4 regions of the Alteromonas sp. V450 genome follow, and region 2 is predicted to be linked to each of the others. Evidence: predicted binding sites of a transcription regulator. Region 2 holds the regulator's gene; each other region holds the start of a gene.
The links. The regulator sigma-54, encoded in region 2, starts transcription at its own class of promoters, with help from an activator protein. The targets are predictions, from matches to a motif close to GTTGGCACGNNNNTNGNNT.

Region 1: a site for sigma-54 is predicted at 1,563-1,581, ahead of BK026_RS00330 (flagellar hook-length control protein FliK). Genes of this name have one in related genera too.
Region 3: a site for sigma-54 is predicted at 1,154-1,172, ahead of BK026_RS06455 (BON domain-containing protein). Genes of this name have one in related genera too.
Region 4: a site for sigma-54 is predicted at 1,515-1,533, ahead of BK026_RS00060 (flagellar assembly protein T N-terminal domain-containing protein). Genes of this name have one in related genera too.

What each region holds. Positions count from the first base shown of each region.
Region 1 covers NZ_MODU01000004.1:69,319-72,466, forward strand. Annotated here, with positions in the region: gene fliI (flagellar protein export ATPase FliI) at 1-999, shown strand, start outside; gene fliJ (flagellar export protein FliJ) at 1,060-1,506, shown strand; gene BK026_RS00330 (flagellar hook-length control protein FliK) at 1,702-3,148, shown strand, end outside.
Region 2 covers NZ_MODU01000004.1:4,132,914-4,136,061, reverse strand. Annotated here, with positions in the region: gene lptA (lipopolysaccharide transport periplasmic protein LptA) at 1-85, shown strand, start outside; gene lptB (LPS export ABC transporter ATP-binding protein) at 88-813, shown strand; gene BK026_RS18275 (RNA polymerase factor sigma-54) at 887-2,368, shown strand; gene hpf (ribosome hibernation promoting factor) at 2,398-2,685, shown strand; gene ptsN (PTS IIA-like nitrogen regulatory protein PtsN) at 2,699-3,142, shown strand.
Region 3 covers NZ_MODU01000004.1:1,470,566-1,473,713, reverse strand. Annotated here, with positions in the region: gene BK026_RS06460 (endonuclease/exonuclease/phosphatase family protein) at 1-815, opposite strand, end outside; gene BK026_RS06455 (BON domain-containing protein) at 1,207-1,815, shown strand; gene BK026_RS19945 (transposase) at 1,977-2,186, shown strand; gene BK026_RS06445 (hypothetical protein) at 2,683-3,148, opposite strand, start outside.
Region 4 covers NZ_MODU01000004.1:12,157-15,304, reverse strand. Annotated here, with positions in the region: gene flgM (flagellar biosynthesis anti-sigma factor FlgM) at 1-301, shown strand, start outside; gene flgN (flagellar export chaperone FlgN) at 322-756, shown strand; gene BK026_RS00065 (LPP20 family lipoprotein) at 806-1,291, opposite strand; gene BK026_RS00060 (flagellar assembly protein T N-terminal domain-containing protein) at 1,648-2,829, shown strand; gene BK026_RS00055 (transglutaminase-like cysteine peptidase) at 3,000-3,148, shown strand, end outside.

The DNA.
Region 1 (3,148 bases), 4.1 Mb from region 2:
TTAGATGGCTTAGGTGCAATAGAAGCAGAGTCACGAGCCCCTACCAGTCGTCCACCGATGAATCCACTTCTTCGCAGGCCTATTAATACACCTATGGACGTTGGGGTGCGTGCGATTAACGCATTAAACACAGTGGGTGTAGGGCAGCGAATGGGGCTTTTTGCCGGAAGTGGCGTGGGAAAGAGCGTGCTGCTAGGTATGATGACAAGAGGCTGCGAAGCTGATGTTGTTGTTGTCGGTTTGGTCGGGGAGCGAGGACGTGAAGTAAAAGAATTTATTCATGAGATCCTGACCGAAAAAGAACGACAACGTGCAGTGGTTGTAGCGGCGCCGGCAGATACATCGCCGCTTATGCGTCTTAAGGGTTGTGAAACCGCGGTTACCATAGCAGAATATTTTCGTGATAAGGGAATGAATGTATTGTTACTTATCGACTCACTAACACGCTATGCAATGGCGCAACGTGAGATAGCACTTGCTGTTGGAGAGCCGCCCGCAACTAAAGGCTATCCCCCGTCCGTTTTTGCGCGTTTACCTGCTCTGGTTGAAAGGGCAGGGAACGGAAATGAACGTCAAGGCTCAATCACGGCTTTTTACACGGTACTCACTGAGGGAGACGATCTGCAGGATCCAATCGCTGATGCCGCGCGAGCTATTCTAGATGGTCACGTCGTTTTATCGAGAGCACTTGCTGACAGTGGACATTACCCTGCTATCGATATCGAAGCGTCTATAAGCCGTGTGATGCCGATGGTGGTGAGTGAAGAACATCAGCTCATGGCGCGAAGAATTCGCCAAGTCTATTCTCAATTTAAACAAAACCAAGATCTTATCTCGATTGGCGCTTATGCAAAAGGTTCAGACCCACGTATCGACTTGGCGATAAGAGCAGAGCCTGCAATCAATGCGTTTTTACAGCAGGGAATGAAACAAACCTTACCTTACGATGAATGTTTAGAAGGTATGGCAGCGTTAGCGAAAGGGCTTGGGCAGGGCTAGTATGATGTATTTATGTGGTCAAACTAAAGCCGCCGGTCGTTTTGAAAAGGAAGCGCTTTTATGACTAAGCAACTAGAGCGTTTGGCGGAGTTTGAGCGAGAAAAAGAGCGCAGAGAGGCGCAGCAATATCAACAAGCACAGCTTAATGTTGTACAACAGCAGCAAAAACTCACCAGCCTGGAACAATACCGCATTGAGTATATTCAGGGTATTCAAAAAACCGGTCAATCGGGCGTGTCTGCGTCTTTCTACCAGCAACACTTGTCATTTGTGGGTAAACTAGATAAAGCCTGTGAACAGCAGTCTCAAGTTATAACGCGCACGAAAATGGCGGCAGAGCAACGTAAACAATTGTGGCTTAAACAGCAGCAAAAAGTGAAAGCAGTATCGCTATTACTTGAAAAAAGACAACTGCAACAGCAAAAAAAAGAAGCGAAAGCGGAGCAAGCTATGATGGATGAGTTTGCGAACCAACGATTTCTTCGAGCCAAACACTCTTCATTTTAACTTTATGCCTAGCAGTAGAGCGCTGCAGATTAGTGTGATGCCCCACTTTAGAAACTTTTGGCATACAGTTTGTATTACTTTGATTGTCCAATGTCATAAACACTGAACAACGTGACTAACGCCAGCAATTACACGCGCTTGAGCCCTGTTATTTTGCTTTGGTATAACGAATAAACTGTAGGACGGTAGAATATTATGCAACAAATTGCCGCACAAATCACAGACGTTGCCGCTTTACCATTTGCTGACTCGAAGAGCAGTGTTAAAGGAGGAGCGGGCGATTTACAACATGATGGTGACAATAGCCGATTGTTCACGGGGTTTTTTCAACAAGCGAAGGCAAATGACCAAGGACCGGAAAAAGCAATACAACGAGTTGAGAAGCAGGGGCGTACTACTGAAGAGCAAGCGTCTGTAGAAATTAAACGTGAGTCGGAACCTGAGCACTTGCGCGCAGAAGTGCTGGAAACAGAGGCTGGTGAAACACCGCTTACAGCTGAAGATAAAAAAGTCTCAACGCCTGCACAGCTTAAACAAAATGACGCAGAAAAAAACCAATTCGCCGACGGTGAAAATGTTGAGCGCGTAACAGGGAAGGTCACATCTGAGAACGGTTTTTGGCGTCTTGATATGCCACTTGAAGACGCTGGTAGTAAATCACTAACGAGTGGAAAACGCAGTACTTGGGAAAGCGATTTAGATTTACAGTTAGAGAACAAGACTGAGAGCATTGCTACTGAAGAAATAACGCTAACCCAACAGACAGAGACCAACTGGATTGAGTTTGTCGAAAACGTCTCAAAAATGATGTCCGCAAATAGCGCTGAAAAGAGCGCGGAAAATAGCGTTGAAGAAGGCGCAGCAAAGGACATTGGGACACTTTTATCACCCCAAGCGATACAAACAGATGTTGACGTAAGTGATGTTGGTGAAACGGTGTCTAAAGATACCAACGTCTCCTCAGCTGAAACAGACGTAGTACTACAGCGCCTTTTTATTAATACCAATGAAAACGGTGTAAATCGAGAATCTGTGGTGAAAAACAAGCCTGTTTTTCAAGTGGACAATGGGGTTGACGTGCTCGCTAATTTAAATATGAGCGAGCAAGATAACGCCAGTCTAGATTTGAAAGAGCGAAACACGCCTTTTCTCAGTTTAGAGGGCGACGTTAGCGCCGAAACGGAACAGTCTCTCATTGCTGAATTAACCGCGCTTTTAGCAAAGCTTGAAGACGGTACAAACAGTATTTCTGATATTTCAAAAGTAAACGACGCCGTTGAGCTGAAAAAAATATCTCACGACCTTTTATCCCTTGTTGATGAGCTTAGTGTTAAAAGTGGTTCTGCTGATGAGCCATTAAATGTGCAATCCTTGAATGAGCTAGTAAAGAGTATTCTCGGCGAGAATGTCAATACAGCTCCGGTAACATCCGACATTGACCAACCGGTGACTCTTAACAATGATTCACCGGCAGACGCTTCATTGGTGGTAAGTCTGTTTTCTGACGCGCTAAAGTCGTCAGCTTTTGAGCAGAATTTTGAAGGCGCTAACGATGTGTTGAAGGCGCCATCTGTAGATGTTCTGGAAAATGACATGTCGATATTGCCTGAAGATACCGATAGCGTAGAACAAGAAGCGCTAT
Region 2 (3,148 bases):
TGGTGAAGGTCGTGTAACTACAGTATTTACCCCTGACACCATTCGTAAAACATCGTCTAAGAAAGACAACGAGGACAATGAATAGCAATGGCAACTTTGAGCGCTAAAAACCTTGCTAAAGCTTATAAATCTCGACAGGTCGTTCGCGACGTGAGCCTTTCCGTTTCTACCGGGCAGATTGTCGGGCTACTTGGCCCTAACGGAGCTGGTAAGACCACTACATTTTATATGATTGTTGGTCTGGTTAATTTGGATAAAGGTAAGATAGAGATTGATGACAATGAACTTACCCATCAACCTATGCACGAACGTGCACGCCGCGGTATAGGCTACCTTCCACAAGAAGCCTCTATTTTTAGAAAGCTTACTGTACATGAAAATATCATGGCCATTCTTCAAACCCGTAAAGATTTGAATTCACAACAGCAAGAAGAAGAAGCCGACGCACTACTTGATGAATTTAATATTAACCATATACGTAATAGTACAGGGATGAGTTTGTCGGGCGGGGAGCGTCGTCGCGTTGAGATAGCGAGAGCACTTGCAGCGAAACCTCAATTTATTTTGCTTGATGAACCATTTGCTGGTGTTGATCCTATATCAGTTAATGATATAAAGAAGATAATACAACATCTTCGCGATAGGGGTATTGGTATTCTTATCACGGACCATAACGTACGCGAAACATTGGATGTTTGTGAGAAAGCGTACATTGTTAGTCATGGCGAGCTTATTGCGCAAGGAACGGCGGAACAGGTTTTAAGTAATCAGAAAGTAAGGGATGTATACCTAGGCGAACAATTCAGGCTATAGTTAGTGTAACCGAATTGTCATTTTTCAGTTTAGCTCTGGTATATTCAATTTAGAGCATTTAAATAAGACGTAGATGAAACCATCTTTACAGCTAAAATTTAGCCAACAACTCACAATGACACCTCAGCTACAGCAGGCGATTAAACTGCTGCAGCTTTCTACGCTTGATCTCCAGCAAGAGATACAAGAAGCGCTCGACTCTAATCCACTATTAGAAGTGGAAGAAAGCCCAGACGAGCCTCAGCTAGAAAAAAACAATATCGACAACGACGATAGTACGCCTGAAGCCACCGCCTCTGCCTCAAGTGATACCCTAGAAGCAGGCGATGCGCTTGAGAAGAACGACCTTCCCGATGAGCTGCCAATCGACAGCACGTGGGATGAATATTACTCTGCATCTTCTGCGCCGGCGCCAGGCCCGTCTAACGACGACGAACAAATCTTCCAAGGCGAGACCACCGAAGACATTCAAGAACATCTTCTTTGGCAAATGCGCCTCACTCATTTTTCAGATACAGACCGCGCTATCGCTACGGCAATTATCGACTCTATTGACGAATCAGGTTATTTAACCGTTACGCTTGACGAGATCTTAGAAGCGGTTAACGACGATGACATGGAAGAGCCAATTGAAATGGACGAAATAGAGTGTGTACTTAAACGCATTCAAATGTTCGACCCTATTGGATCAGGTTCTCGCTCACCTCAAGAATGCCTTATGGTGCAGTTACGTCAGTTTTCTGAAGACACGCCCTGGCTAGCTGAAGCGAAACAACTGATTGAAGAGTACTCTGACTTACTGAGCAGCAAAGACTATCGCACGCTAATGCGTAAGAGTCGTTTAAAAGAAGACCAGCTACGTGAAGCAATGCGTTTACTTCAAACCTTGAATCCTCGACCAGGTAGTGCTTTAGTTACTAAAGAACCAGAGTACGTGATCCCTGATGTCTCAGTAACAAAGAAAAATGGCCGTTGGGTGGTTGAGCTGAACCCCGACAGTCTGCCAAAGCTAAGCGTAAACCAGCAATACGCAGCCATGAGCCGCCGTGCCAAAAACAGTAGCGACTCGCAATTTATCCGCTCACACATGCAAGAGGCCAAATGGTTCATCAAGAGCCTTGAGTCACGTAATGAAACATTGATGAAGGTTGCGAACTGCATTGTGCAGCAACAAATGGGCTTTTTTGAGCACGGTCCGGAAATGATGAAACCAATGGTGCTTAACGATGTCGCAGAAATGGTAGACATGCACGAATCAACGATTTCACGTGTGACAACACAAAAGTATATGCATACGCCACGCGGTATCTTCGAGTTAAAGTATTTTTTCTCAAGCCACGTAGCAACAGAATCAGGTGGAGAGTGTTCCTCCACGGCAATCCGTGCACTAATTAAAAAGCTAGTGGCGGCAGAAAAGCCGGCGAAACCACTGAGTGATAGCAAGATTGCTTCATTGTTGGCCGAACAAGGCATTAAAGTTGCCCGGCGAACAATAGCAAAATATCGGGAGTCTTTGTCGATCCCGCCGTCGAACCAACGCAAAAGCCTTATTTAATTGGCTTAATAATATAAGGAAGACGAAATATGCAAATAAACCTAACTGGTCATCATGTCGAAATCACCGACTCTTTGCGTAATTATGTCGATACGAAGTTCAGCAAACTTGAACGTCACTTTGATCACATTTCTAATGTGCATGTCATCCTGAACGTTGAAAAATTAAACCAAAAAGCGGAAGCGACCGTTCATTTAAGTGGCGCTGAAGTATTTGCATCCTCAGAAAATACCGACATGTATGCGGCGATTGACAGCATGGTTGATAAACTCGACCGGCAGGTAATCAAGCATAAGGAAAAACTTAAAAAACACTAGTAGTTAATCAAGTATGGACATACAAGCCATCGTAAGTTTGGACCGCACCGAGTGTGCGGTTCAATGTAATAGTAAAAAGCGAATTTTAGAAATAATCGCTGAAATTGCAGCAAAAAATAACCAAAACATTGAACAAGCTACCGTGCTCACCAGCTTATTGGCACGAGAGCGTATGGGCAGCACCGGAATTGGCAACGGGATAGCCCTTCCACATGGTCGTCTTGCCGGTCTAGATAGAGTGATTGCTATTGTAGTAACAAGTACACCAGCAATTGATTTTGACGCCCTAGATGAAAAGCCTGTTGATATTTTCTTCGCTTTGTTAGTTCCAGAAGATCAAACTGAGGGCCACTTACAAACTCTAGCAACGGTGGCAGGTAAACTCAGCGATAAAGAAACGATTAAAGCCATACGCCGCGCCACGACCAGCGACGATATTGTTAAAGCCTTAAATTAATGTGAA
Region 3 (3,148 bases), 2.7 Mb from region 2:
CGTCCCTCTCGTGGATCTAACAGTCCGCTTATCTTTTTAAATTTTCGTGTGGTTGGTGACCACGCCACATCATTTAAATCACCCGCTACGATGATAGGTCCTTTAGTTTTCGCAATTTCATGTCCCACTAATGTAAGCTCTACATCTCTTGGCTTAGCATAAGTGTTTTCTGTGGGGCTTGGAGGCTTCGGATGCAGAAAATATAGCGTTACATCTTGCCCGTGACGATTTATCTTCACTTTCATAGATGGAACGTCGTCTTCAATTAAGAATCGCAGCATGACCTCTTTGAGTGGAATTCTACTGTAAAGATGCATGCCATAAAGGTTTTCTAACGGGCAATATTTGCGATATGGGTATTGTGACTCTATTTCACTTATTCCTTTTTGCCACTTTTCATTAGATTCCAACGTCACCAGAAAATCAGGCTGTTTATTTCTTACATGCTCAATGAGTTTGCGAAAGTCATTATTAGGCATATACACATTGCTAGAAAGTACACTGAGTGTTTTTGTAGCATTTTCAACGCCAACGCGCTTTACTTCGCGTTTATATAAAGGCGTGTAAGGAATTATCCAAATGACTTGGTATATCAGGCTTACTATTAATCCTGCGACGATAGCAATTGTGAAGCCAGTTAATGGTGTGTAATAGGTGGCTTTAAAAACATACCCTGCAAGTAATAGCGCAATAACGACGGCTATTTGTAGACGTGGAAATTCCCAAACTCTTACCAGCCAATGAGAAGAGGGGAGTAGTGGCGCCCAACTTAGGGCTATAAATAAAACTGAAGCGACAGTGAGTGCAGAGTCCATGTCCGGTTGTTCCTTGAATTTTATTTAATGAAGAAGCGCTTTGCCTGAAACCATCGCTGCGTTGATAACGGCGAAAAAATTGTCAAATTTAGACAATCCGTACTTAAATACGACAGCTTTCTAAATTAAGTTTAACCTTAGCGTAGCGCTCACAATATGTTGAGTGAAGTGCCTTCTACGTGTAAGCACCAGACTGCTTACCCGCAATAAAAAAGTCCTCACTTATACGCTTATTAAATTAAGTAAAAAATTCTCGATTACAGGCAAAGATTGCAAGGTGACATTGGTTGTAATGAAAATCGTATAGAATATTAATGTTTAAATTCAAATGCTTACGTTGTGGCAAGGATTTGGCATCATACATTGTGAGTTTCGACAAAGGAGAAATGTTATGAAACGTTCACTTATTTCTATGATTGTTGCTACCACGTTGACTACAGCTGCATACGCAGGTGATATGGACACTGACAGCACAGATAATAAATGGGAGAAAGGTGCCAAGGACGCATGGATTGACGGTAAAGCCGAAGCAACATTGCTATTTAATGGCAACCTTGATTCATTCGACATTAATACTGACGTGAAAGACGGAAACGTTGTTCTTACGGGCAAGGTAGAGAACACCGTAGATAAAAAATTAGCAGAAGAGCTAGTCGCAAATATCGACGGCGTAATGTCTGTTGACAACAAATTGACTGTTGTTGCTGATGACGACATGGATGGCGACATGTCAGATGACATAGAGAGTTCGGTTGACGAGGGTACCAGCGAGCTGACGGATGCCAAAATTGCCACCGTTATTAAAACACGTCTTTTGATGGACACTGATATTTCAGGTTTTGATATTGATGTTGACGTAGAAAACGGTGTAGTGATGCTAACGGGTGAGGTAGACTCTGATGCGGAGCGCGATTTGGCTGTAGAAATTGCAAAGAATGCGTCTGACGTAAAAGACGTTGAAAGTAATCTCCGCGTAGTTACTGAAACTGCAATGAACTAAAAGTTTCTTTATTGAACTTAATGGAAAAGGGGCATTCGCCCCTTTTTTCTTGCTTATTTTAAGTAAAGTTGTCTTGTCATCAAGACAGGCCCCCTGCGTCAGGATAGTTGTCGCCTCAGGTTTTCATAAGAGTAAAACAGGGAGCGGTAAGTTAGTCATGAATGAAGCATTACCCAGAAGAGCATAAAAAAGCAGTTGTTAGAAAGCTGATAGAAAGTGGCTTATCATTACGTCAATTCGCAAAGCTAGAAGGTATGAATTTATCTACTTTGTATTCTTGGCGTGATAAGTATTTAAAGGTAGGCCCTAGTTTGAAAGATAGCATTAACGCAGATAGTTGGTCCCCAGAACAAAATTCTCAATTGTGCTAGAGACAGCGGCATAAAGCGAAATCGAATTAAGTGAGTATTGCCGAGTAAAAGGTCTTTACCCTGAGCAAATCAAAGAGTGGATGCTCAGTTGTATTGCGGGTATTCAAACACAGGCGCAGCAGCGTAAGCAACTAACTCAAGAGCGAAAGGCAGATCGCAAACGGATCAAGAGCTGGAAAAAGAATTGAAGCGCAAAGATGCCGCGTTGGCTGAAACAGCAGCCTTGTTGGTGCTAAGAAAAAAGTTAAATGCCTACTGGGGGGAAGACGAGGACAATTAACCTCACTCTCAGATAGGCAGCATTACGCCTCTCTAATTGATGAAGCCGTTGTTTTAGGTGCTCGAAAAGAAAAGGCTTGTGAAGAAATTGTGCTTGTCCAAAAAGCCCTAGCGCATTTTCGCGAAAACCGCGTCAAAGGAAAAAGCCTACGGGCTCGAAATTTTAAGTAAAAAAACTTACAAAAAAGGACACCACCGAAGTGGTGCGCTTATGTTCTTATTGAGTAGTACAGCTTACAGTTGGGGCGCCGTGTATCGCTTCTGAACCATCTGGAGTCACCGTTATCGTTGTCTTACCATCAGGGTAAGTCACTTTGGTAATAATATAAAAATTACGATAACCAATGATATTCGAAAATGATCGGCAATTTTGTGATAAGCCTCTTAAATACGACTGAACTTCGCTACCGGCTATTGGTAATGCTGAACCTGCTTGTAGATCATTAGCTGCAACAGACAATAGAGGTTTCTTCCCATCTTTATTTCTAGCTCCTCTACTTTTAGTATAATCTGGAGCTATCCCTAAAGCCTCGCCTAAATCTAAATCGAGCAAAAGATATGAACCATCAGGCCACGTAAATGAAATAGGAAATTCATTCGATATCGCCCTCGCTAGTGCAAATCCGCCAACCGTTAATTGAATGCTCGTTCCATCTAATGCGTCAGTTAACTTACGTAAAAAA
Region 4 (3,148 bases), 4.1 Mb from region 2:
AAACCCTATAGACACGGGGAAAGTGGCGCAACAAAACCAGTCACAACAATCCCAACAACAGTCTGCAACTTTACAAGCGTCCCAAGTCGCGACGCCTGCGCGTCAGGACTCTGTTTCATTAACGCAATCTGCACAGCAGCTTAACCAGGTTCAGAAAAAAGGGTCTGAAGCGCCTGTTAATCAGGAAAAAGTTGACCGTATTAAAAAAGCCATTCAAAGTGGTGAATATAAGGTCAACCCAGAAGTGCTTGCAAACAAAATTGCCAAGCTTGAAGCTGAGGTTTTTGGTAGTAAATCATAGCAACCATGTAAGGTTACATCGTGTCTGAATATGAATCTGACAGTCTGGCCGTTCAACTCAACAAGCAGGTTGAACTGCTTAGCGCTTTGAACACTGTGTTAGAAAAAGAGTTACAGCTTATTAGTTCTCGTAATGCTGAAGCGCTTATGCAATTGTTAGATGAAAAAAAATCACTACTCGAGTCTATTCAGGCGTTGGACACGGCAATCGAAAATAAAATGGTAGGCAGTGGTGTTCTCCCACCCGAAGAAGAGAACCTTGTCAACAAAGCGAAACAGCTTTTGGATGATTGTAAATACAGAACACAGGTGAATCAAAAAGCGGTAGAACAGGGGCAACTGCGTCTTTCGCATCTTCGCAATTTAATGATGGAAGTACGTGCAAAAGAATCGCTGACCTACGATAAAAAGGGTAAACCAAAAGGCGGTAAGCTTGGCTCTGGCGTTAGCGCTTAACGTCATATTTTTGCGCACGCCGCACACACTATTCCTCTCGCCCTTTTTACTAATAGTATTTAACTGACTTCACTTTTCTAGGCTTAACCGTTGTCAGATAGATGTCATGAACCTTCTTCATGTCAAGCGTAAGCTCGGTAACGTAAGTGTCATCACCAACGGGATAGGTTTTAACGACTTTTGCTCCCCTGATAACACCTTCCACTGATGATTTCATAGTCTCACTATTCATTACAAGGTTCGATACCGACTGGCTCCCTGCTATCTGCTGACCATAGACCTGTTCGGTTAATTCACGATACGCATCTAACTTGGATGCTTTCATCGCCATAATAAGCTTCATACTTTCAGTATCACCCGTTTGCGCATTGATGGGCGCATAGCCAATGGCTTTTAATACAGGATAGGTTTCTGGTTCAACAGTTTCCCACTCTACGTGTTTATCAACAATCCCACATCCTGGCAAGACGAGCCCGCCTCCTAGTAGACAAGCTGCAAAAATCGATTTTGGCTTTAAAATTGTAATCCACGACATCGTATCGTTCTCCGCAAAAGAGGTTGCTATTTGTCGATAGTGCAAGCCTAGTCATCTCGCGATGATGTATGATTCTTGACACTGCTTTTCTTATATCTGCATCGAAGCGAAAAGCATGCCACCTTTCTATTATTTCACAAGCGTGAATTACACGCATTTATAGTAACGCAACATAGTGCCAAGTATAGTTACTGCGCTGTAGGCTTAAAATTGGAGGCTTAAGATTGGCATCGTTTTAGCATAACTTTAGCCTGATAGCCTACTCGGCACTATGAGACCTGTGTCTAGTTAACAATTTAACGTTTTTTTGACGGATTACTATTTTTGAACTTTAGCATTTCAGTTTGAGGTTTATTGTGAACACATTTTGCCAATTGGTTCTATCCAAACTATCCACGTTGATAACGCTCTTAATTTGTCTTCCGTTCATTTTAGTTGAACAGGCCAATGCTGATTGGTATGAAGCTAAAGGGCAGGCAGTAGTGAAAGATGGAGATAAGGGCTCAGCTAAACGAAAGGCAACGCAAGAAGCGCTGAAACAAGCAATGCTTTTTGCTGGAGCTTCCGTTAACAGCGTTCAACAGCTTACCAATGGTTTGCTTAAAAACGAGGAAATAACAATAAGAGCGACCGGAGAGGTTAAACAATTAGAACTCGTTGATGAAGTGTATAATGGAGAGATAATCACCGTGACTGTTCGTGCGGACATCTTTCCCAAAGGACAAGTCTGCGCTGCGCAAGGTGATGAAAAACACTTTTCCACGACTCGATTTATTATTCGAAACAGACGACAGCTCACTGAAGGCAATATCCCACGATTAGATGAAGCGGTAACAGAACGTTTCTCAAAACTGTTAAACGGAGCCTCGGATAATTTACGAATAACCTACGTTACCCCGCACACCGCGCACTTTAACGATATTGCGAAGGCGCAAAATATTCGAAGCCTCTCTGAGCGCAGTAACACACAGTTTGTTCTTTTAGGTGCGATAAACGACCTGAGCATTGAAAGAAAAGAAAAGTCACTTTTTACCCCATGGAAAAACGATGAAGCTTATCGCGCCTTTGGATTAAGTATTGATGTTTACGATGGGATCAATGGGGGATTATTACTATCTAAACACTATGATGCTATGGCGGAGTGGCCTTATAGCAAATTTGACAATGTTGACGAATTTTCATCGCACTTTTGGCGTTCATCATTTGGGCAAGCCGCTGACGGTGTCATGCTTTCAGCCATTGAAGACATAAAAGAAATTATCGACTGTCAACCGGTCACTGGCAGAGTGCTTCAAGTTGCACAAAACACTATTTCAATTTCTTTAGGTAAAGACAATGGCATATCAGAAAAAGATGAGCTATATCTTTACCAAGCAAAAGAGATCGTCGATAGCAAAGGTATTTCGTATTTACAATACACACTTTACCCAGGTACTTTTGTTGTAGCTGAAGCATATGGCAAGTCATCGACTGTTATTAATACGAATACTGCCGTCATTGCCAACATTCAAGAAAATGATTTCGTAGTGAAGAAGTAGCACTGCGATTCATCTAGTGTCGCTATCACATGGTCTTCCTAAGACAAGCTAGGTTGGATCCGTTATCATGCCATGTTCTTTTTATATGTATGTATTACATCTAATACTCTTCAATTGTGTTAATCGTTGTAGCCTGAAAGTCAATTTTGTTTAAAAATAATAATCAAATCATGACGTTCTCACTGTTTGTTTCACAGTGCTTTGCCCTTGCTGCACTTTTATTTGCAGGACAACAAATTAAAGAACACCTTTCCATTGAATTCCCGCTGCTCGAACAAGAGGTGGAAAAACATTACGGTGCACAAAGAGCTTCCCACGT